One region of the Shewanella sp. KX20019 genome, then DNA from elsewhere that is predicted to be linked to it. Evidence: predicted binding sites of a transcription regulator. Region 1 holds the regulator's gene; each other region holds the start of a gene.

The links. Region 1 encodes MetJ, which represses methionine synthesis genes. Its sites were predicted from a motif close to TAGACGTCTAGACGTCTA; they were not measured.
Region 2: metE (5-methyltetrahydropteroyltriglutamate--homocysteine S-methyltransferase) is a predicted target of MetJ. The motif match lies at 4,471-4,488, and genes of this name have one in related genera.
Region 3: serA (phosphoglycerate dehydrogenase) is a predicted target of MetJ. The motif match lies at 5,249-5,266, and genes of this name have one in related genera.

Annotation. Positions count from the first base shown of each region.
Region 1 covers NZ_CP068437.1:582,720-590,908, forward strand. Annotated here, with positions in the region: gene JK628_RS02505 (YdeI/OmpD-associated family protein) at 1-19, shown strand, start outside; gene JK628_RS02510 (hypothetical protein) at 256-450, opposite strand; gene JK628_RS02520 (conjugal transfer protein TraF) at 1,335-2,528, shown strand; gene JK628_RS02525 (sulfite exporter TauE/SafE family protein) at 2,552-3,280, opposite strand; gene metJ (met regulon transcriptional regulator MetJ) at 3,364-3,678, opposite strand; gene metB (cystathionine gamma-synthase) at 3,889-5,049, shown strand; gene JK628_RS02540 (bifunctional aspartate kinase/homoserine dehydrogenase II) at 5,065-7,458, shown strand; partial or broken gene metF (methylenetetrahydrofolate reductase) at 7,720-8,189, shown strand, end outside.
Region 2 covers NZ_CP068437.1:1,299,147-1,307,335, forward strand. Annotated here, with positions in the region: gene JK628_RS05705 (TonB-dependent receptor) at 1-1,392, opposite strand, end outside; gene JK628_RS05710 (arylesterase) at 1,785-2,375, shown strand; gene JK628_RS05715 (HDOD domain-containing protein) at 2,721-3,449, shown strand; gene JK628_RS05720 (LysR substrate-binding domain-containing protein) at 3,487-4,398, opposite strand; gene metE (5-methyltetrahydropteroyltriglutamate--homocysteine S-methyltransferase) at 4,574-6,844, shown strand; gene JK628_RS05730 (hypothetical protein) at 7,141-7,464, shown strand; gene JK628_RS05735 (protein-disulfide reductase DsbD family protein) at 7,741-8,189, shown strand, end outside.
Region 3 covers NZ_CP068437.1:746,673-754,861, reverse strand. Annotated here, with positions in the region: gene JK628_RS03310 (ExeM/NucH family extracellular endonuclease) at 1-1,893, opposite strand, end outside; gene JK628_RS03305 (porin) at 1,927-2,979, opposite strand; gene JK628_RS03300 (helix-turn-helix transcriptional regulator) at 3,708-4,373, opposite strand; gene JK628_RS03295 (DUF2238 domain-containing protein) at 4,595-5,200, opposite strand; gene serA (phosphoglycerate dehydrogenase) at 5,402-6,631, shown strand; gene ygfZ (tRNA-modifying protein YgfZ) at 6,844-7,815, shown strand; gene JK628_RS03280 (HD domain-containing phosphohydrolase) at 7,885-8,189, opposite strand, start outside.

The DNA of each region.
Region 1 (8,189 bases):
TGAGGAAAAACCTAAATAAGTGGCATTCGGCATAGCAAGTCACTCAAAAGGACAAACAACAGTTGGTTTTTGCTCCTTCGTCACTTGTTTTAGCAAACAATTATCAGCCCCTTAAATGGGCGTTATCGAATATTCGATTGTCATACTTTGCTTCATCAAAACTTCTGACCTGGAATCTAAGCACTTGTTGAGAGCCTGTCTATCCAAGCTCGACGTGCAGACTGGCAGAACTACGCCAGCCCCATGGCTAAATACTTAGGCCTCAAGTAGCTCTTCGATACCGGTAACACCGAAGTATTGCACTGAATTCTTGATGCTGATCTTTTTGGCTATGAGATCACCGTCTTTATAGATCTTAACGACCTTTTTACCGCCTCTATCATTGGTGCTGTATTCATATTCATCGTTAAGGCGAAGCTCGTCAAACTGAGACTTCATGATTAGATGCATAGTTGCTCCTATCTCTAAAAGCTTATTGGTTTGGTTAGATGGAAGACTAACCTATTAATTAGACTCAGCGATCTATCCAATAGTTTCGCTTTTAATATAGACAATTTTATTCAGTGTTGTCACTGGATTTATGGCACTAAAACTCCCTTCAGCTAATTAGATAGGAAGGGGCGTCATATGAGCCTTTGGTTACTTACCAGTGAATCGACGAGTAGAATACTGATGGATAGGCGCTCCAGAGGAGTACTACGTCATAAAAGTTACTTTAGAGATTTTACTTTACGACCACAGCTATTTCAGCCGTCAGTTTCGGCGCTTATTTGGTAAGCGTCCGTCGCAATTTAGACGAGAGCACCGCACTAATTAAATGATTGGTATCGTTGCTTAATGAGTGACAAAGCCTGTAAAAATCGCCCTTTGCTGCAAGTGGTTGAACATATTTAAATACTGGGGCGATACTTTGGTAATAAAAATGTAGTTTTAAGGTTAAAATTTTATCCCTTAGTTGTTTTTTTTGGCTTAGAATAACTCTTGATAAGAAAAAAATAATTAATACCAATCAGTATAAAGATTTGATCGCTCAGCGAGAGTTTAGCGATTCTGAGGCAAGGCAACGAGTGAAGAGCATAGTTATTCTACGTTTAAGCTCGTTAACACAGCATCAGAAACGCTAAAACTCGTCTGTAAAGAGGGTTTTTGGCTTCCTACTTCTACGTTAAATGAACTCATAAGGGAATAATCATTATGTCATTCATTCGCCTTGAATTAGTTCGCCAACAAACACTCTGAGTAGATCAACTACTTATATTGATTGGTATAAGACCTTTTTTCGATTTGGACCGTATTGGTGTTAAAGCGTTAAGGACATAAAAAGGGCGGAATGGATGAAACTACGTAAACTAGCGCTATTATGCGCACTAATCCCCAGCTTTTTTGCCTATTCAGGCCAAGAGTATTATGAGGCCCGTAGTGATGCAATGGGCGGCGCTGGTGTTGCCTCGTCTAATAATGAGGGGGCTGCTTTTGTTAACCCAGCATTGCTCGGTTTAAATGCACACAAAGATAATTCAGCTGTTTTATTGATGCCGGTGCTCGGTATTGATATGGCCGACAGCGACAATATGATTGATAAATTTGACTCTCTTATTGATTCATATGATGGCTTGGCCGCTGCTATTGATGCGGGTAACAGTGGCGATATTGATGTTTACCGAGATGATTTGATCCTCGATTTAGAATCGCTGAAAGGTACGTCTGCGTACGCCAGTGCCGGTCTTGGTTTTAGCGTGGCGATTCCACATCAAAGAATGCCAATGGCTATTTTCTACAAAAGTTACGTGAACGCCGTTGGTGTCGCTAACATTGCCCAATCGGATATCGATGCGCTTACAGACTTAGATGTAAATAATCCGCCAGCAGTGACCGACTTAGCCTCAAATGGCCAAGTGATTGGAGGGGCTGTATCTGATTTAGGAATAGCGTTAAGTTTCCCGCTCTCTATTGTCAATATGCCTATCTCGGTAGGTATATCACCAAAGTTCCAGCGCATCGATACGTACAACTATATTGCTAGCGCGAATAATTTTTCTGCCAGTGACTTTGATGATGTTGAATACCGTAACGATGAAACCAGTTTTAATATCGATGTCGGTGTGGCTATTGAGCCAATCAATGGTTTGGTATTTGGTTTGTCAGGTCGTAACCTTATTAGCCAAGATGTCGATACCATTGAAGTTGAAGGGCAGAAGTTCACCTATCGCGTTGAGCCTTTGGTGACCGCAGGTGTTGCTTATGACTGGAGTATCTTGACGGTAACAACCGATGTTGATTTGATTGAAAACAAGAAGTTTAAAGAGCTCGATGGCACGCAGTATTGGCGCCTAGGCGGTGAAGTGCGGGCGTTTGACTGGATGTCATTGCGTGTTGGTTATCGCCATGACATGAAAGATTCAACGGCGAACATCTATTCTATTGGTTCTGGTTTTGCCTTTGGTGAGTCATTTTTCTTAGACTTTACAGGGATGTTTGGCAGTGATGAAGCGATAGGTGGGGTGCTACAAACCTCATATCACTTCTAAACATGGTTTACTTGAGCGTTAGGTTAACTAAGTTCGATAATCGACTTAACTGTTAAGATAAGTGCACTGAAACTACATAAGACCAGAGTAAAAACTCTGGTTTTTTGTTTATCGACTCTACCGACCAATCTACCGGCAACTGCATAACCCAATATTACAGAGGGCAATAGCATTAATGATGCCCACAAATGTTCAGGCTTTAATAGCCCTGCAAATCCTAAAATGGCCAATGCAATCATAGAACTAAATATGAAGAAGGCTGATAGGGCCGCTCTAAATTGACCGGCATCTTTACCTGCGAGCAATATCGCCAGCGGTGGTCCACCTATGGCAGCAATGTTGCCAAAAATGCCAGAGAGAACCCCTGCAATAAACAGGCTTAAACGGTTAACCGAAATATTAAACTTCAGCAAGCTAAAGCCAACGGCGATCGCCACGGTAAGGGCTATTGCCAGCCCTAGAATAGGCTGAGGGGCTATCAATATAAGCATAGCGCCTAAGATCCCACCCGGAATGCGCCCCAGTAGCGCATATTGCAACCCATTGAACTCAAGCTGCCCACGCTCTCTAAAAAGCGTTAATACGGCCGTAGAGAAACCCATCATAATGACTGATGCTGGCACTAGCGAGGGTTCGATAATATATAACAGTGGACTGGCGATGATAGCTAAACCAAAGCCAATTAGACTCTGTGTTAATGCACCACAAAATATAATGATAGAGGCGAAAATAAGCGTGTTTGGGTCTAGCATTTAGCTACCTGTGGATCTTTTTTCGCGAACGAAAGCAAACAAGGACCGCTATAGCGGTCCTTGTTTGCACATACTTAGCCTGTCTACTCTAGCTCTTCCCACTCAATGCCCATCTCATCCATCAAGCGTTTAACTTCCGCAGGCATGCTATCAGGCTTATCTTTTGAAAGATCACCATCATTTGGCAGCGGTTGTCCTGTGTAAGCGTGTAGAAACGCCTCACAGAGTAATTCGCTATTGGTGGCATGACGTAAGTTATTCACTTGGCGGCGTGTACGCTCATCGGTAAGCACCTTGAGTACTTTCAAAGGAATAGAGACAGTAATTTTTTTTACTTGCTCATTCTTTTTTCCGTGTTCAGCATATGGGCTGATATAATCGCCGTTCCACTCAGTCATTGACTCACCTGTAATTTTTAAATTCGGGGCAGATTTTAACCCCTTATGCAGCACAGTCAAATTATTGCCTCTATTTTATGACAAATGCAAATAGATTTCTAAATGCTTGGACGTCTAAACGGCCAAAAGTGATTGACTAGGGTGAATTGCTTAGGTACATTTAGACGTCCAGACATCCCTAATAAGAAAATCTAGCAAGAGGAGTAGTACATGACCGAGCGTAAACTAGCCACTGTAGCTGTGCGCCAAGGCATCGAGTCCGATAGCCAACATGGTGCGGTTGTACCTCCGATCTATCTTTCTACAAACTATTCTTTTGATGGTCACAAAAATCCTAGAGATTTCGATTATAGCCGCTCAGGCAACCCCACTCGTTCAATCTTAGGCGATGCTATCGCTGAACTCGAAAAAGGTTGTACAGGGGTAGTGACTTGTACTGGAATGGCAGCCATAACTTTAGTGACTAGTTTACTTGGTCCCGATGACCTGTTGGTGGTACCTCATGATTGTTATGGTGGTAGTTATCGTTTATTTGTCAATCTGGCGAAGAAAGGTCAGTTCAAACTTGAGGTCGTTGACCAAACCGATACAGCGGCATTGGCTATAGCCATTGCTAGAAAGCCTAAAATGGTGTGGCTAGAAACGCCGTCAAATCCACTGTTACGGGTTGTTGATATTGAAGCAATAAGTGCTGCTAGCCACGAAGTGGGTGCACTCGTGGTCGTTGATAACACTTTCCTGTCACCAATCTTGCAACAACCCTTACTACTTGGTGCCGATATCGTGATTCATTCGACCACCAAATATATCAATGGCCACAGTGATGTCGTCGGTGGTGCTGTGGTGGCGAAAGACGCTGAGCTGGGCGAGTTGTTGCATTGGTGGTCAAATACTTTAGGTCTGACGGGCGGTGCATTCGATAGTTATCTTACATTGCGCGGAATTCGAACACTTGCGGTAAGAATTCGCGAACATCAGGCGAATGCGCAGCGGATCCTTGATACTCTTACCCGTCATCGCGCAGTAGAAAAAGTTTACTACCCAGGGCTTAAAGATCACCCTGGTCATGAAATTGCTGCTAAGCAGCAAAAAGGCTTCGGTGCGATGCTCAGCTTTGAATTAAGAGGCGGTGAAGAGCAATTAGTCGCTTTCTTAAAAAATCTTAATTATTTCTCTGTTGCAGAAAGCCTCGGAGGAGTAGAGAGTCTAGTGGCAGTGCCTGCGACCATGACGCATCGAGCGATGGATCCTGAAGCACGTGCTCAAGCAGGGGTTAAAGACACCTTAATCCGTCTTTCTGTTGGTATCGAAGATGCTGATGATCTTGTTGCCGATATTGAAGCTGCACTCAATGCAGCTGTCGCTTGTTAATTAAAGGGGTTTAAGATGGCACGTTGTCACTTACATAAATTTGGTGGCTCCAGTTTAGCTGACGCAGACTGCTATCGTCGCGTTGCACATATTCTCCTGACTCATGGTCACAGTGACGATCTTGTGGTGGTTTCTGCGGCAGGAAAAAGCACTAACTTTCTATATCGATTGCTGGAACTGAGCACCACAAAGCAGTTGTGGCAAGAAGAGTTACAAACGCTGATTAGTTTTCAACAAAGACTGATAGAGCAGTTACTGTCGAATGAGCAAGCTCGATCGTTAAGAGAGCGCCTGTCAAACGATAAAGCGCAGCTGATCAGCTTGTTATCATTAGCACCTATCAACGATTACCAAAGTAGCCAAGTGGTTAGTTTTGGTGAGCGTTGGTCATCACGCTTGCTGGCAGCTTTATTGCGAGAGTCAAGTGTGGCAGCGTCTGATGTGGATGCGCGTACCTTGCTGATTGCCGATGAAGGCGCTGTGCCGCAGATCCGCTTGCAAGACTCTCGTCAAAGAGTGCAAACCCTGATTGAAGCCCACCCCAATGAACGGCTGATTATCACTGGTTTTATCTGTGCCAATGACAAGGGTGACACTTTATTATTAGGCCGAAATGGCTCCGACTTTAGTGCTACGCTCATTGCTAGCTTAGCGGATATTGAGCGGGTAACAATTTGGACTGATGTTGAAGGTGTATTTAACGCAGATCCTAATAAGATTAACGATGCTAAGCTACTGAGCAGCTTATCATTAGACGAGGCTAATCGTCTGGCACATTTAGGCTCGCCTGTACTGCACAACCGTACCCTGCAGCCGCTGTTTGATACTGACGTGAGCCTTGCTGTACGCTCAAGCTATGCGTCACATACCGACTTTACCTTAATTGCGCCTAAAAGCTCCTCTGCTAGTGCGCCCGTCGTGACCAATCTCAACAGCGTATCACTGTTTAATATTCAGTTGGATGGCGCTTTCTCTACATTGCTCAATTTGTTAACTGATTCGGGATTATACCCCCTAGCGCATTGGTCGCTTGGGAAAAAGCGCGTTGAACTCACCGTTACTTTAGAGAATCAAAAGCAAGTGCAAGCGCTGCTCGATGCTAATAGTGAAGCGTTAGGCATTACGGATCTTAAAATTAGAGACGATTATGGTCTTGTAGCGTTAGTCAGTGCCGATGCGGATCTTTATCGCCGCGGTTTTGCCAGATTACTCAGCCGTAATGCTCGTCCGCTGTTTAATGACGGCATGAGCTTAGTGACGTTAGTACCCCAATCACAGGTAAACCTGTTGACTCAGAAAGTACATCGTCGCTGTGCAGGCCCACGCAAGCGTATTGGCGTATTGCTCTTGGGGGTAGGTAACATAGGTGAAGCTTGGATAGAGCTATTTAACGGTGCCAGAGCAGCTTTAAATAAAGAGCTTGAGGCCAGTGTTGACCTTGTCGGGCTCGTTAGCTCTCGCAAAGCGCTAGTTAGCGATACGGGGATTGCACTGGATTCATGGAAGGCGGTATTTGAGCGAGATGCATCGCCTTGGCAGTACGGTCACTTGTTTGAAGAGCTACAAGGGCTTGAGTGTGATGAAGTTGTCGCGCTTGATATTAGTGCCAGTGCAGATCTAACTCTGCAATATCCGGAGTTTTTTGCCCGCGGTATTCATGTTGTCAGTGCCAATAAGCTCGCAGGTTCTGGGCCATTGCCTTTTTATCGCGAGTTAAAGTTACAGCTGGGTAATCGTCGCTTGTTTTGGCGTTATAACGCCAGTTGTGGAGCCGGGCTGCCGGTACAGCATGCCATTAATGATCTGCATAACAGTGGTGATAGTATTGAAGCCGTAGGCGGCATATTCTCAGGTACCTTGTGTTGGTTATTTGAAAATTATGATGCGGCTAAACCCTTTTCAGAGCTCGTGGTTGAAGCACGGGGGCTGGGGATCACTGAGCCGGATCCGCGCGATGATTTATCGGGTCGAGATATGCAGCGTAAATTGCTTATTTTGGCCCGCGAGATTGGCTTAGAGATCGAACTTGAAGATATCGAGCTTAAGTCATTGGTGCCTAAGCACCTTGCAGAGCTGCCGTTAGCGCAGTTTTTATCGCGTATCGATGAGTTAGATGAAGATATGTTGCAGCAGTATTTAGCCGCAGTCGAGCAAGATAAAGTGCTTAGGTACGTCGCAGCGCTAGATAGAGTCGACGGTAAACTAAAGGCTGAAGTGAGTCTGCAATGGGTTGATAACAGTCATCCTTATGCCAACTTAACCCCTGGCGATAATGTGTTTGTTATTCGCAGTAAGTTCTACCAAGACAATCCGCTGATTATTCGTGGACCAGGAGCTGGAAGACAGGTGACAGCCGCCGCGGTGCAATCAGATTTAGCCCATATATGCCGAGACTTACTGCAAGAGTAGTGTAGCTAATCGAGCGATAGCGAATTAATAATAAGTGCGTTCCAGTTACTGGAATGCACTTTTTTTATGGCTTTGATTTATCGCTGTGTTCCATCTAGAACAAGTAACTGCTGCATTGCTTTACTGTCTCAAGAAAAAAACTCACTTGGCTGCTTTTTACACTTGACTTCAATCTCAGTTTCTCTAGTATATGGACATATAGACGTCCAAACGTCTATACCGAGATTGCGAGACTAACGAGTTGAAGTAGAGGAAATAGAAATGGGCTTTCACCATGCACAACATGCGACATCATTGAATCAGAGCTTATCTGAGCTTAGAGATGATATTAACGTTTCTTTTGAATTCTTTCCGCCTTCAACTCCTGAGATGGAAAAGCTGTTGTGGAACTCTATTCGTCGCCTTGAACCACTGAACCCTAAGTTTGTGTCAGTTACTTACGGTGCAAACTCGGGAGTTCGAGATCGTACCCATGGCGTGATTGAGCGAATTCAAAAAGAGACCGACTTGGTTGCCGCACCACACTTAACGCTGGTTGATGCGAGTGATGAAGAGCTCAAGGAGCTGGCCAAACACTATTGGAATAGCGGCATTCGTGACATTGTTGCACTGCGTGGTGATTTACCGGAGGGCAGCGCGAAGCCAACTCGTTTCGCCAATGATCTCGTGCGTCTTTTACGCTCAGTGGCAGACTTTGATATTTCCGTTGCGGCTTACCCAGAAGTGCACCC
Region 2 (8,189 bases), 720 kb from region 1:
TAGTGTTTCAGTAAAATCAGGGCTGCCGCCTTCAATGTGCTTGTCACCATAACCATAAAGTGTTTTATAGTCATCGACATTGAGCTTGGCGTATTCATAACGCATACCGCCAGATAGCGTTAGATTGTCGATGATGTCGTAATCTATCTGAGCGAAAGGTGCAATGTTGTCGTAGGTACTTTCTGGTACCCAAGATGCGCCGCTGACAACCATATCTTGTTCTGTGGTATCACGGAAAACATCTAAACCGTAGGCAATGCTAACACCTGAGTTAGCGATATCTGTTGCAAGCATCGAGGCTTTCATGCCCCACTTAACTGACTTATTACGCGATTGTTCATAATAGAGTGACTCGCCATTACTGCCAGTGCCACATACGGTGACTTGATCGCTGCCTTCCATGCTCGGATCGTAGAAATCAGCCCAACAGCCACCGCCATAAACAGCTTCAAAGTTTTGATTGAAAAATTGTAGGTTTAACTGTTGGCCGGCAATGTTTTGATGGGTGTAAGTTAGGCTCGTGGTGGTGACTTGATTGTTCGCCGCTTCCCATGGTTGCTCTTGTTCAATAGCACCGGTTGGAATGTCATTTTCTTTATCGCCTTTAACGGCCATATAGTCACCATTATTTTCCATGTTGTAATGGTTGACCATTAGCTCAAGGCGCGACTCATCGAAATTGTGACCTAACTTAATAAAGAAATCCGCACTCTGGCTGTCCATCGACTCACCTTGAGTGGTATCAACACCAATCATGTCGTCGTTTGCATCGTAGTAAACGCCATTATTGCGGTAACTGACTGACCCAATCATATCTAAATTTTCAGATTCACCTGAAAACGCATAGCTAGTACCAAAACTAATCCCATCACCATCAAGGCTGTTAGGGACGGTGACATCGAAACTAACCTGATGCTCATTATCGCCAGTCGGTTTTTTGGTAATGTAGTTGATGATACCGCCTTGTGCGCCAAGACCATGCATCGCATTTGCACCATGAATGATCTCAATTCGAGCGATCATCGCTGGGTCGATAGTTTGACCAGAGCGTCCGCCACTGCGTAGCGGGTTTGACTGTGGTACGCCATCAATCATGATCAGTGGTGCTCTACCGCGTAATGTTTCACCGGTATTGCTCATTTTTTGACGGCTTGGAGAGAAGCTAGGCGCTAAGTTACCTATGATGGTTGAGAGATCCCTAGTGGTTCTAAACTGCTCTTCGAGCATATCTTGACTGATGATAGTCACAGTATTTGGGATAGAACTAACCGGTTTGTCCATTCTACTGGCGGTCACGGTAATGACTTCAATATCTTCATCTTGAGCTTGAGCGATATTGGGAAGAAGTGCAGCTGAGATAGAAAGCGCAACTAAGGAGGTCTTAAACTTCATGATAGATCCCGTTTACGTGGCGACACTATAGTAAATCAAGCTAATCCTTTGGCGAAGCAATCCCTGTAAGTGTGTTAGCCACTTTTTATAAATGATAATGATTATTGTTGGCGGCAGTATGTCGAAGCGTATTTGTTGAGTCTATGAAAAGTTCAACCTGTTTAATGCAAATGATAAGAGTTGTGATTTAGATCAACGAATAATGTGGTGTTGCTCATGTTTTAGTCAATATTAACTATTCACTGATACATTAAGCTGGTCATCGCGTTTTCTATCCCCAGTTCACGATTACAGGTGCTTATGATAAAGCGGTAATTATATCCATTCTGTTTTAGTTACTTTGTCGCTATGCTGTCGATAGACTGATTTAAGATTAAGGCGGAACTTGCGATATGAGACATAAACTACTCCTGCTAATGCTGCCATGTTTGCTGCTTTTACAATCGTGCCAAGAGGCGAATATTGCGCCTTTGTCGGCAAACGCCACCGTTGTTGCATTCGGCGATAGCTTAACCGCAGGTGTTGGAGCATCACGGCAGCATGACTATCCCAGTCAGCTTGCCGTTTTAAGTGGTCTAAACGTGATTAATGCTGGCGTGTCGGGAGAGACGACCACTGAGGGTGCAAAGAGATTGCCGACAGTGTTAGCAAAATACTCTCCAGAACTGCTCATTTTGCTTGAGGGGGGTAATGATTTTCTAAGAAATCAGCCTAAAGCGGGCACTAAAGCAAATTTAGCGGCAATGATTGAACAAGCTCAATCGCGAGGAGTGACAGTATTACTCATTGCGGTGCCGCAAAAAAGTTTGTTTCTGTCACCATCGCCCATTTATGCTGAGTTGGCCGAGGAGTACCAGATAGTATTGATTGAGGACGCCCTTAGCGAGCTACTGAAAACTGCGAGTATGAAATCTGATGCAATTCACCTCAATGATAGCGGCTACCTAGGACTTGCCAACGCCATATTGGCAAAGATAAGGTAAGGATAATGTATGCAAAGTGTGAGATGGTAAGTAGTGTTATCGATTTTAAATAGCTAAAATACTCAATATAAATTTCGATTTATGCTCAGGGGTAAATGAATTTTGGTGTATTGCTCCGTGATACTCCTGAAGTGGAGCTTTATTACTTGGGGTTGGATCTTTAAGCACTCTTTCTTTGGATTGCTGTTAGAATCACAGAACTATTAACTTGCGAAATTAAATGCGCAAAAGATGGCCGAAACTTGCTAAGCTAGTGGCAGAGGGGCAGGCCCCAAATGCCAATGGTTAATCGTTTTGAGCTGATTGCGCATATAGATAAATTCAATAAAAGGTTTAACGCTTCAAATGACAGATCTTGAGCAGCAGGTATTTACTCAAGTACGCGCTATTATCGGCAATGAAGAGCAGGTAATCGGCCGTAGGGGGATACTAATCCCGTTAAAAAAAGCCATCATTGCTGATGGTGATATCCGCAATGTGATTGACATTGTCTCATCAGATCCGGCGCTATCGGCACATTTATTGTGGCGCAGCAGCACGGCTAACCAGATCACGGCTCAATCAGTAAAGAATCGTTCATTGAAAGATGCTTTGGTGAGACTGGGGCAGGTGAATATTTACCGCTATGCATTTACCTTTTATTTGAAAGAAAGATTAGATGAGTTACCAGAACCCTATAAGAAGTTAATTCATGGCTACTGGGCACTAACGGAAGCTATCGCAGCTGACGCTGTCGATAGTCTCCATCAAATGAATAGTTTTGATATCAGTCCTGATGAAGTGCAAACACTGGCATTGTTTAGCGTATTTGGTGACATCATAGCGTTGACTGCTTTTGCTTATTTAAATAATGATAATGATGAGCCGTATTCGCTTAGCGTGCTTAAAGCGGTTATTGAAAACCAGCAACAAACGTTGACAATGGAAGCCTTTGAATCTTTGGGGCTCGATGAAGAGTTACGTGATGAGTTTTTAATAGCGCATAATTTACGTCAAACACATAATGCTGCGTCGCCCGGACTTGTTCTTAGGCGCACGCTCGCCAAAAGAAAGCTATTGCTACGACCGCTGTAACTTAAAAAAAGCCTGCTCGAAGCAGGCTTTTTAGTGGTTAAATTGGCTCGTTTATCTTTTGTTTAGAGATCCCTTCCTTTGCCACCATCTCTAGCCAGTGCTGCGCTAAGCGTGCATTGGGCCCATTTCTGCGGTAAGCCCCAAACAAAGGCCTTTTCACCCCCTCTGGACCGAGCTTGATACTGACTAAGTTTAAGCCATGACTTTCACTAATCGACCAGTTTGGCAGTGCCGCAATGCCGTCTTTGCATGCGATGCGCTGTAGTAACATCATTGTTAGGTCGCACTTGATCACCGGCCCCGCTTGAATACCGGCTGGCTCCATGAAATGACGATAAATGTCTAAACGTTCTAGCGACACCGGATAACTTAAAATAGCCAAGTTTTCTAGCTGTTTTGGTGTGACGTATTGCTGTGTCGCAAGCGGGTGATCGCTTGCGACAACAAGCCGCACTTCAAAGTCAAAAAGATGCTGATAAGCAATTGCTTGCCCCGGTACCGGATCTGACGTTAACACCACATCAAGTTCGCCTAACTCAAGCGCATTGAGAGAGTCGAAAAGATGGCGGCTAGAGAGGTCTAGATCAGCGAGCGGATACTCCTGTCTGAATTGTTCAATAACAGGCATTAACCAGCGAAAGCAGCTGTGGCATTCTATACCGACACCTAGTTTATTATCACCCTCTTCAAGTCCTTTTTTAAGGTCAAATTCCGTCTCAATGACTTTAGGTAAAATATCTTCAGCAAGGTTTAGCAATCTAGCCCCCTCTTGTGTGAAAGAGAGGGGCTTACTCTTACGCACGAAAATGGATGAATTAATCCTTGTTTCAAGTTCCTTGATCTGATGAGACAGTGCCGACTGTGTGACAAAGCGTTTCTTGGCAGCCCCTGCAAGGCTGCCACTTTCCTTTAGGGCAACTAATGTACGTAAATGTCTAAGCTCTATCATTTTATCCTCACATGAAGTTTTCTCATGTTGCTCTTGAATTCATTTCGATTGCGATGAAAGAGACTATCACAATAAACTTCTAGACGTCCAGACTTCCATATCGAGACTGAAATAATGAAATTCAGATGGACGGGTGTCTGAATTTTACTCATCTTAACACTAAAGGGTATACAATATGCAATTAAATAGTTTGGGTTTTCCTAGAATAGGTCGTTTACGTGAATTAAAGTTTGCAGTTGAAAAGTATTGGAGAGGGGAGAGTAGTCAAGCTGAACTAGTTGATATTGCCAAGGAATTACGTGAAAAACATTGGCGCTGGCAGGCCGATTCTGGTGTGTCATTAGTCCCCGTGGGAGATTTTGCATATTATGATCAGGTGTTAACATTAACTGCAACTTTAGACGTAATCCCAGCGCGTCATCGTGGTGTAAATGGTATCGACCTAGACACTTTGTTTAGAGTGGGGCGTGGCCGAGCTCCCACTGGAAAAGATGCCCCTGCTGCAGAAATGACAAAATATTTTAATACTAATTACCACTATATCGTGCCAGAACTTACTGAAACTCAGCAGTTTGGCATCGGCTATGAGCAGATATTCGAAGAGGTCGAAGAAGCACAAGCGTTAGGTTATCAAGCTAAACCTGTATTGCTTGGGCCTGTTTCGTTTCTTTATTTAGCCAAAACGGTCGATAGTGAGTTTGATAAACTGTCGTTACTTCCACAATTGCTCACTGCTTACAGTCAAATATTGGCCCGCTTTGCGGCGCAAGGTGTAGAGTGGGTGCAGTTAGATGAACCGATTTTAGCGCTTGAGTTAGACACAAACTGGGCTGATGCGATAGCGACTGCGTATCAAGCATTATCGAGCAGCGAGGTGAGTATTTTACTCGCAAGCTATTACGGCAGTATTGAGCATCACCATGCTTTAGTAGCAGCGTTACCCGTTGCAGGTTTACACCTCGACCTTGTGACTGCGCCTGAGCAGTTAGCGCCTTTTGTAGCCACATTAGGGGCAACGCAGGTGCTATCTGCGGGGGTGATTAATGGCCGCAATGTATGGGCGGCAGATCTGGACAATATTGCTGCATCAATCGCTAGCGTCGCCAATGATCTTAAACAACGATTCTGGTTAGCGCCTTCATGTTCACTATTGCATAGCCCTGTCGATTTAGATGTGGAAACTAAATTAGCCCCAGAGCTGAAACTGCAACTTTCTTTTGCCAAACAGAAACTAACAGAACTGAGCAAGCTTAAACTGCTGTTAACCGAGCCTAGTTCATCGCAAAGCCTTGAGATTGTTAAAGAGTGTGAGGCACGCAGAACTGCTCGAGCAAAGGCCGCTAATAAAGAGGTTATCGAAAGAGTAGCCGCGTTAAGTGTTGATGATTATCAACGTGATGATGAGTTCAGCGTACGTCAAACAGCACAACGGCAGAAATATAAATTGCCACTATTACCGATGACGACCATTGGCAGCTTTCCACAAACCCCTGCTATTCGTGGCTTACGTAGTCGCTGGCGTAAAGGCGAAATTACACTAGAAAACTACAATGAGCAATTACGTCAAGTCACCAGAGATACGGTTGAACGGCAGTTAAAACTCGGTATCGATGTGTTAGTGCATGGCGAGGCTGAACGAAATGACATGGTGGAATACTTTGGCGAGCAGTTGGATGGCGTCGGCTTTACGCAGTTTGGTTGGGTGCAAAGCTATGGCTCTCGCTGTGTTAAGCCGCCGCTTATCTATGGTGATGTGTCACGCCCAAGTGCAATGACGGTAGAGTGGGCTGAATTTGCCCAAAGTCTGACGGAAAAACCGGTCAAAGGGATGCTAACGGGTCCTGTTACCATCCTACATTGGTCATTTGCCCGTGAAGATATTAGCCGTGAACAGATAGCGACCCAGATTGGTTTAGCTATTCGTGACGAAGTGGTCGACCTGCAAAATGCGGGCATCGGCATTATTCAAATCGATGAACCGGCATTTCGTGAAGGGCTACCGCTTAAAAAGAGTGACTGGAAGCACTATCTAAACTGGGCTGTTAACGCCTTTAAATTGAGTGCAGCCGGCGTGGTCAATGAAACGCAGATCCATACTCACATGTGTTATAGCGAATTCAATGAAACCATCGCCGCAATAGCAGCCATGGATGCAGATGTGATCACCATTGAAACCTCACGTTCACGGATGGAGCTGCTAAACGCATTTGAAGATTTCAATTATCCAAATGAAATCGGTCCCGGTGTTTATGATATTCATAGTCCCAATACTCCATCAGTAGATGAAATTGTGGCATTAATGGAAAAAGCAGCGACGAAAATAGATGTACAACAGCTGTGGATCAACCCTGATTGCGGCCTTAAAACCCGTACTTGGGATGAAGTTGAGCCCGCGTTAGTCAATCTTGTTGAGGCAACTAAGTTACTCAGAAGAAAGCTGAGTTGATTAAAGTCGCATTTAGTTGACCGTTTTTGCTTCGCTCTAATGGTTAAAGAGTCCAATATTGTTCGGTTTTGTTGAGCTTATACTCGTCCTACTTGAATATGCACCTTCAGGTAAGATGGGTATTATTTATCGCCACTGCAAACTATTTTAATTTAGTGATGAACTAAATCTGCTAAAGCTCGGTCTTATCTTTTGCTGGCGCATGACGCCGGTAATAATTGACCGTTATGGAGTCCGCCATCCACTTTTTTTGCAGAACACAAACCGCTAAAAATTTGATCGTCATGGTATTTACTATGTTGGTCTTTTTGTGTTTGATGCAAAACAGTGGAATATTGCGCAGCATAAATCAGATTATTAGCAAAGTTGCACCGCAGATGAGCACGCAAAGCCAGACTGAATATCAGTCTTTAGAGGAGTTAACGCTAAAGCCTTGTGAACTATCTGAAAAGTCACTGCGGATTTGCATGGATGAACCCAATCTAAGTCTTGTTCTTTTATTGCTGTTTTTTATCCCGCTATTACCGATCGCTTTTCGCCAACTGCCTCGAATTCTCGATGTGCCGATTTTGCCTAAACCACGGCGAATACATCTCTGTTTCTGCCGTTTTCAAGAATAACCTCCTAATCAACATATACAGCCATTAGCTTTACGGCTAGATTGGCTTGATATAGCTTTTTTACCCATTTTATCAATATATTGTGCGCTTGCTATTACGAGCAGGCCTTTTAAAAATGCACTGATGGCATTTGATACCAATCAAATTAATAACAGAGTTATTGATGGCGATTGGTATCAGACTCAGCTCAAAAGTTCAGCCTCTTCATCAATTAGAGAGCTGAGGTTATGCATTGTTACGGAGACTAAATTGAAAATTATTAACCCCTTTTTACTGATGTTGAGCTTGTTATTATCGAGCTCAACTTGGGCGCAATCTACTGGGTGGATTGAAAACCCGAATCACCCACCAGTAAAAGTTAAGTTTATGCTGACTGGTGAGTTAGATCCGGTGAGCCAGACATTACCGGCTGTTTTAGAAGTTAAGCTTGAGGATGACTGGAAAACATATTGGCGCAGCCCTGGAGAGGGCGGAATCGCTCCCAGCATTAACTGGGACAAATCAGACAATCTTGCCCATGTAAGCTGGGATTGGCCCAAGCCTGAAGCCTTCTCGCTGCTTGGTTTGCAGACATTTGGTTATAAGCATGATGTGATATTTCCGATGCAGCTGCAGATAAAAGATTTTAATCAGCCGCTTAACCTAAAAGGACTGCTCACTCTGTCGAGTTGTACCAATATCTGTGTGTTAACCGATTATGAAATAAATTTAGATATTGATCTTAA
Region 3 (8,189 bases), 160 kb from region 1:
GTTGTTGTCAAAACCAACGAACACATAACGGTTCTCAGTGGAGTTAGGGCCATTGTAATCTTGCGCTCGCTCATCCACATACTGGATATTGACCTGGTTCACAATCTCAGCAATGGCACTATCATCGCCAAAACCGTTGTTTTCAATCTCCATCAGGGCCATGACATCGGCATCCTGAGCACGAATAATTTCTACCAGCTTGGTTCTCTGGTTAATGTATTCATCGTAGCTATCTGCGCCTCGGCTCTGACCAAAGTTGTTGTTGTCGCCACCGAAAGGAGAGTTAAAGAAGTTAAACAGGTTCTGACTGGCAATGCGGATCGCAAAATCATCTTCTGCCACAGTGTCATTCAGATCAGGGGTCTCAGTACGCGGTAAGTTGTGAATAAAGTTATCACTAGTCAACTGGTTGGTTATAGTCAGGCTGTAGTCCTGATCATACATATCAGTCCCAGGAATCAGCTCAGTTTCGTATTGACTGATCACACCCTGCGCGTTAACGAGACTATCATCGATACGGATGTAGTTGGTGTGTGGATCACTGTTAAAACCAGCGTAATAAGGTATGTCTGTACCGCCTGATTTAGGCGAGCTTTCAATCACTAAACGATAGTCATTGTTTTGCTCATAGGCCGCCTTAGACTCAGGGCTTCCTGCAACGTGCAAGTGGTTAGGCTGTAAATTAGGACGCTTATAAGCTGCCACCATGTTGTTGCGACCGTTAGGAGACGACAGGTAGTTGTAGCTGAAGCTGCGAGTGATACGCATATCCTCTGCGGCTTCATCGCTAGGAGTACTAGGGTCAAGATCTGTAGGCAGATTGACCAACATACCTTCGTGACGCTCTAGCGTCTTATCGAAAGAACCGTTATCAGAGCTAATGACCTGAATATCGGTAGGCTCAGTTGGGATGTCAGTGTCAGTAACGTTCCAGCTAAATGCCGTATCAGCTGACATTTGAGTCTGGCCTTGATACTCGGTCACTTTACTGCCGATACAAATGGTTTGACCTACTTTTAGATCGCCGGCAGCACTAGAGCTAACGAAGATGCCATCGGAAGTCTCTGGGTTGTTGTCAGAAGCAAGATTACGAAGATAGAAGCCCTCATTAGGGATAGACACCTTAGCTGAGATAATACCTTCTACGGCAACTTTTTCAGCTGATTCGGTTTCACCCTCAGCAATCAGCGGCGAGGTAAAACCTGTGCCCTGGACTTCACTAGGAGACTTGATTTCACTTTTATCGGTTGGACAAGTGAAGATGTCCATGATGTCTTCAGCATCAGCAGCAGGCAGCTCGGATTTACCTAAATCGTCAGTCCTCATCGGCAAAATGTTTTGCCATTGAGTAGCATCGAAGGTATCTGATTGAGCGGGATTGTTGCCATCAGCAGTTTGTTTACGACGCAGAGTAGTGTTCGGTGCCCACTTGCTAGTGTCGTTCGCTGCTCCAACACGATCGATAACGGTATCCCCATTTTTCAGGAAAAAACCGTCATCACTGGTCATGAACAGGTTGTTGTACTTATTACTGCTATCATATGTAGAGATAACAACGGTGCCACCTTGAGCCGTAATATCATCACGAAACTCTTCGCTAGAACGACTGTTGACAATCACCATAGACGCGCCAGCGGCAAGCGTCTGACCAGTCAACAGTGGCTTAACATCAGCGTTAAGCAACTCGTTGTCGTACTTGCCGCCAGAGCGTTGGTAAGCAGTAATGTCAGCGGTAAAGGTAAAGGCATCAGAGCCTGTATTCGTGATTTCAACCGAGCCCACATTAGCATCGGAACTTTGGGTCATTTCGGTGATCAGCAGATCTTCAACGCCAGCGAAGGCGCCCATGCTGATGGTGCTGGCAATGGCCAGCGATAGTAAACTTTTCTTCATAGTAAACTCTATAAAAGTTGGATTCGATACGGACTAGAAGTACATACGCGCGTAGGCGTAGGCTGCTTCAGGGGCTTCGCCGACTCGGCCTTCCAAAGAAAGCACGATGTCGCGGGCAGGACGATAGTTGAAACCTAAACTCCCCCAACGGCGCTCTTTCCCATATTCAGGTGGCAGCTCGGAGTAGTCGTAGTTAGGACCGATCAGATCCCAGCCTTCGTATTCTTCGTGGTTTGCGGAGCCGATTATTTCCCAGTGCTCATTCAAGTCGTACTTGGCACTTACCGTTACACCTTGGTTGCGGAAGGTCTGATAATCTAGGTATACGTCACCGCTCTTACGTGTAGACAAGTCTTCATCTTCTATAAAGCCATTAAAGCCAATAGAAAAATCTTGCATCAGTTTCAGGCGTGCACCCAAACCAATCTGTTGCTGCTCACCATATTTACTGACGCCGTTGGAACCGCCGCGAGTTTCTAAGCCAACCACGACAGATAGCAGATCTGACATCCAGCCTACATATCCGTTAATGATGTCACCTTGTTGGGCACCACTCTTGTGTTCACCGTTATATGAGTAGGAAGTGCCTAAAATAAGATGTTCAAACTTGGCTTGGTACTTAACTGTATTCTCTTGGTCACCCGCCTCACCCGTTTCAACGGACTTGTTGAAGGTGAAGTCGCCAAAATGGTCGTAATCGTCGAATGCTGTGTCGGTTAGACCAAACTCGAACCACTGCTGTTCGGTTAAGATATAGCCGACGTACAACTTGTCGATAGCCAGCTCAAACTCACCGTCTCCGCCAAGCCAGTTACGGCGTTGGTAGTCCAGTTCAAGACGATAAGTGAATTGTTCACGTCGACCCTCTACGCCCATAGTTGCGAAGCTATCATCTACATAGCCCTTGGTATCGTAGAACTCATCGTGGTTGTATTCTGCATGAGTATCAAAATGTCCACCTACGCCCACTTCGCCATATAAGCGAACGTGGTCACCTTGACTATCACCATCTAGCATTACAGCGCTCACTGAACCGGCACTAAGCATAGTGACGATAGCGATTGCAATTGTTGATTTGTTTAACATTGCTGTTACTTCCGATTAGTAATTTGTCAGCCTATAAATGAAGGCCAAACTCAAAATTAAAAATGTTTATTAGTAATATCTTAAGCTGATAGCTATTCAGGTAGGTGGAGAATTCGATGGCGAAACCGCCGATAGTTTTATTACAAATTTCATACATTCAACCCCATTTTTATAATGATGCCGCTAATTTCTATTAACGTGCGCAGCGATTGTTGCAGAGTTTCGTAACAAAAAAAAGAAGGTTTAATCACATTTAGAATGTATAAGTATTTGTTAAACAAAGAAAAATAAAGATCCACTGACCACCCGAGAGAACAGGGTGTAAACATAATGGTTTTAGGCAGTAAAAATCATGCACTTAAGCAAGAACAGAGATGGGTGTTTTTTGCATAAAATGATGTGAGAATTAAGGGGGCTTTTTTTATAAAAAACTAAATTTAAATTGTAAATCGGCTACTACAAACTAAAAACAGTCAGCAAAACCCACTAAAAAGCTTGAGAAAGGCTTTTTATAAAGATAAAAAAATAGCCGCGAATGACAAAAAGTCGACGCAAATCTTGATGATTGCGTCTTTCAAAGGGCAGCATGCTAGAGCTAAGAACAGAGTTCGAAGTGGCTCTGATAGGTTTGTGCCCAGCACTGTTTTTCAATCCCGGCGACACGAATGTTAATGATTTAGTCTTTCAAGCGGGACTATATTTCGGGCACCTTTCCAAAAGCTCTCTTCCTAAGAACAGAGCTCAAAATGACTTTGGTAAGTTTGAGCCCAGCGCAACAGTTCGACACGGTTGCGTGATTGGGTTTTTCTAAAAACGGATGAGATATGTGCCTTAACGGTGTGTTCACTTATGCACAAATCTTGAGCAATCTCTTTATTGCGGGCTCCACTAGAAACCAACTGAATGATGGTTTTTTCTCGACGAGTTAATAGCTTAAATGATTCCGAACCTTCGACGGATAACTGCAGAGGCGTGTCGATTTGACTCACTAACTGACGAAACACGCGGCTTATCAATGTTCTATTATACCAAAGTTCATCGGCTAGGACTTTTCGCAAGCCTGTAACCTGCAAGTCCATTCGCTGCTCTGCAAATAAAAGACCTCTGATCCCCAATAACAGCGCAGACTCTTCATCTAAAGAATCTACTACCACGTCATAAAGTGCGACGGGGACATGTTTAACAAGTTGAGATGCAACTAAAGGAATGCCGTTACAGTCCACTGCTGCACCTTGTTGCGAAATAAGATAGAAACTGCGGCTATGAGCGCTGGACTCCAGCTGCTCGATGTCTGAAATCACTCGCGTCTTCAAGCCAATTGATTCTGCAAGCATGGCCAGATGGCAAGGTGCTGTCACCTGATGAAGAAATACCACTTCATCAATACTATCCATATTATCCATCACTTCTCTCCCTGAAAAGTTTCACTTAGTCCATTCAATATTATTTCGTCATTACATTTAAAAACAATGCAATATAAAAGCAGACTAAGCCAGTCTACCTAGAGTTGGCTTAGTAATAAAGCATGCGTGATGAAAATTACGCATTAAAAAACAGTACAATGACTAATATTGACGCAAAAAATAGAGTATTAAACTATTATTTTCAGATAAACCTACGATTTGAGCTTAATCGCGATCAACTTATCATGGTACCGGCTCAATAATACTATCGCCGCAATCGCCCCTACTAGCGCCATCGCCATGTCAGACTGTGTATCCCAAACATAACCTTGAGTACCGAGAAATGCTTCGGCATCCTCGCCTGTAAGCTCGGCCACCCACCACTCAATAAGCTCATAAAATGCTGAAAACGCCAACGCAAAACAAACAGCCAGAAAGTGACACCAAGCGCCAACTTTGATGACACTTAAGCGGATAAATATCTCTCTGGCCAGAATAACCGGAATAAACCCTTGCGCAAGATGGCCTACTTTATCGTAGTTATTGCGGCTGCTACCTGTCCATTCAGCTATCCAGTCAAACAGAGGCACTTCGGCATAGGTGTAGTGCCCGCCGACCATTAAGATCACACAATGAATAAGGATCAGCACATAAGCCAAGCTCGTTAATGGAAAACCTTTACGCGTAAAAGCCAGCAGTGGCAATGCTATTAATGCCGGTAAAACCTCTAAAAACCAAGTGAACTGATCTTTTGGCTCTATGGCAGACCAAAGCAGCACCACAAAATAGATCACTAGCCATGAAACGCTTTTATTCAAAATATCTCTCCCATATAAGATATTGTTCTAAATTTAGAATAAACACTTTAGCCATCTAGCCCTCTACACCGAGTAAAAAAAGTGCTACTTTGTTTCTTGATTGACAGTCTATACCGAAACTAGCCGAACAGTTGAGTTTAGTCGTCTCTACTGTGATGTAAGGTATACAAAATACTAATAAACCAAAAGGGTACATAAATCATGGCGAAACATTCGCTGGACAAGGATAAGATCAAAATCCTGCTGTTGGAAGGCGTCCACCAATCTGCAGTAGATGTATTCGAACGAGCGGGTTATACCAACATTGAGTATCACAAAGCAGCATTGAGTGAAGAGGCTCTAGTCAGTTCGATTCAAGATGCGCATTTTGTCGGTATTCGCTCCCGTACCCAACTGACTGAAGCTGTATTAAATCAAGCTGAAAAACTGGTCGGTATTGGTTGTTTCTGTATTGGCACCAACCAAGTGAGTTTAGCTGCGGCTGAAAAACTTGGCGTGCCCGTCTTCAATGCGCCTTTCTCCAATACTCGAAGTGTAGCTGAATTAGTATTGGGTGAGATCATCATGTTGCTGCGTGGAATACCTCAGCGCAACGCGATGGCTCATCGAGGCGGCTGGCTGAAAAGTGCAGCAGGAAGTTATGAGGCACGCGGAAAAACACTGGGTGTTATCGGTTACGGCCATATCGGTACCCAGCTTGGTATTCTTGCTGAAACCTTAGGCATGCGCGTTATCTTTTTCGACATTGAAGACAAGTTGCCTCTCGGGAATGCACAGCAGGTACATTCAATGGAGCAGCTGCTATCGCTTGCTGATGTAGTCAGTTTACATGTGCCAGAGACGCCACATACCAAAGAGATGATTGCTCATGCAGAGCTTGCTTGTATGCGCAAAGGCAGTATTTTGATTAACGCTTCACGTGGCACCGTAGTCGATATTGCTGCATTAGCTGCTGCGCTCAAAGAGGATCACCTTTCAGGCGCGGCAATTGACGTATTCCCTGTTGAGCCTAAGTCGAATAACGACGAGTTTGTCAGCCCTCTGCGTGGACTAGATAATGTAATATTGACGCCTCATGTTGGTGGTAGCACCGCTGAAGCGCAAGAGAACATAGGTATTGAAGTAGCCGGCAAACTGGCGAAATACTCTGACAATGGTTCAACCATGACGGCCGTTAACTTCCCAGAGGTATCTTTAGCGCAGCATTCAGGGACTTCACGTCTATTACATATTCACCGTAACAGACCAGGGATCCTGATCCAAATCAACTTGGCATTTGCAGAGAAAGGCATCAACATCGCGGCCCAGTATCTACAAACAACCGCTGAAATTGGTTACGTTGTGATGGAGGTTGACTCAGATAAAGCCGATGAAGCGCTCTGCGAAATGCAAGCGATTGAAGGCACCATTAGAACTCGACTGCTTCACTAAGCCCTAATCAGTTGCTATAAAACTTGGTAGATAATCTAAGGCCGTACAATTTAATATTGTGCGGCTTTATATCCAAACGATCTCAAGATAGCGGATTGCGCCTTTTGGGAGGGTTTAGGTGTAGTTTCAATAAACTTGCGGTATGCAACTTTTCGCAGCCTATGATTAGCGTTACAATCATCGCTCTTCTGGTTTAACTCTTGGACTTGCTAATGACCCTGTCAACTTCTCAGCCTAACTGGCCTTTAAACGGACAACAGCCCTCCCTTATTGTGTCCCAGTTATCTCATTTCGGTTTAATCTCGGTAACGGGCGAACAAGGCCGCAGCTTTATTCATGGTCAAGTCACTACTGATATCAGTTCACTTGAAGATAATCAATGGCGCTGGGGCGCACATTGCGATCCTAAAGGGAAGATGCTTGCCACCTTTAGAACCTTTGCCAAAGGTGACACCCTATTTATGATGATGCCAAAGCAAACCTTGGCATTAGATCTGCCGCAGTTACAAAAGTATGCCGTATTTAGCAAAGCCGATCTCAATGATGTCAGTGACGACTGGCTACTGTTAGGTGTTGCTGGCGAACAAGCTGCAAGCTGGTTAACTGAGCAGTTTGGCACCTTAAACGATGAAATAACCCTCATCGACAATGGCATGATAATCCAAGATGCAGGCCGCTTTATTGTCATAATTGAGCAAGCAAGTGTAGCGGACTTCAATAAACTGAACGACGCTGTAATTGTTGATGCAACTGCATGGCAAGAGCTGGAAATATTGGCGGGCTACCCCAATATCGGCGCTGCGCATAATGCTAAATTTGTGCCGCAGATGTGTAACCTACAAGCGCTCAATGGCATCAGCTTTAACAAAGGCTGCTACATGGGCCAAGAAACGATCGCTAGAATGAAGTACCGCGGTGGCAACAAGCGTGCACTCTATATTGTGTCAGGCACTGTATCGGCCGAGTTAAGCGCTGAAAGCCAGTTAGAGATCGCATTAGAAGATGGGGCTGAATTTCGCCGTGCTGGTACCATCATTGAAAGTGTTCAACGCGACCAGCAGCTGCTACTGACTGCAGTTTTAGCCAATGACACCCCACTCGATGCCACGCTTAGGATCGCAGGTGATGATACATCACAACTCAGCATCATTGCCCTACCTTATTCATTAGAAGAGAGTGATTAACTTTCTGCCTTCTCCATAAAAAAGGCGCTTAGAGCGCCTTTTTTATGGATGATGAAAACCGTTGGCCAATTAGGTTTCATGATGCTGATCGCGGATCATAGTTACATCGTTAATAATGGCTTTAAAATTTTCCACTAATTGTGGGTCAAAATGTTTACCGGATTCACTGTCGATAAGATCCATGGTATCAGCCACTGTCCACGCCTTTTTATAGGGTCTGACAGAGGTTAATGCATCAAACACATCGGCGATTGCCACGATCCGCCCTTCAATGGGAATATCGCTTCCCGCAATGCCATGAGGATAGCCACTACCATCCCACTTTTCATGGTGACTAAGTGCGATACGCTTTGCCATTTCAAGTAATGGGTCTT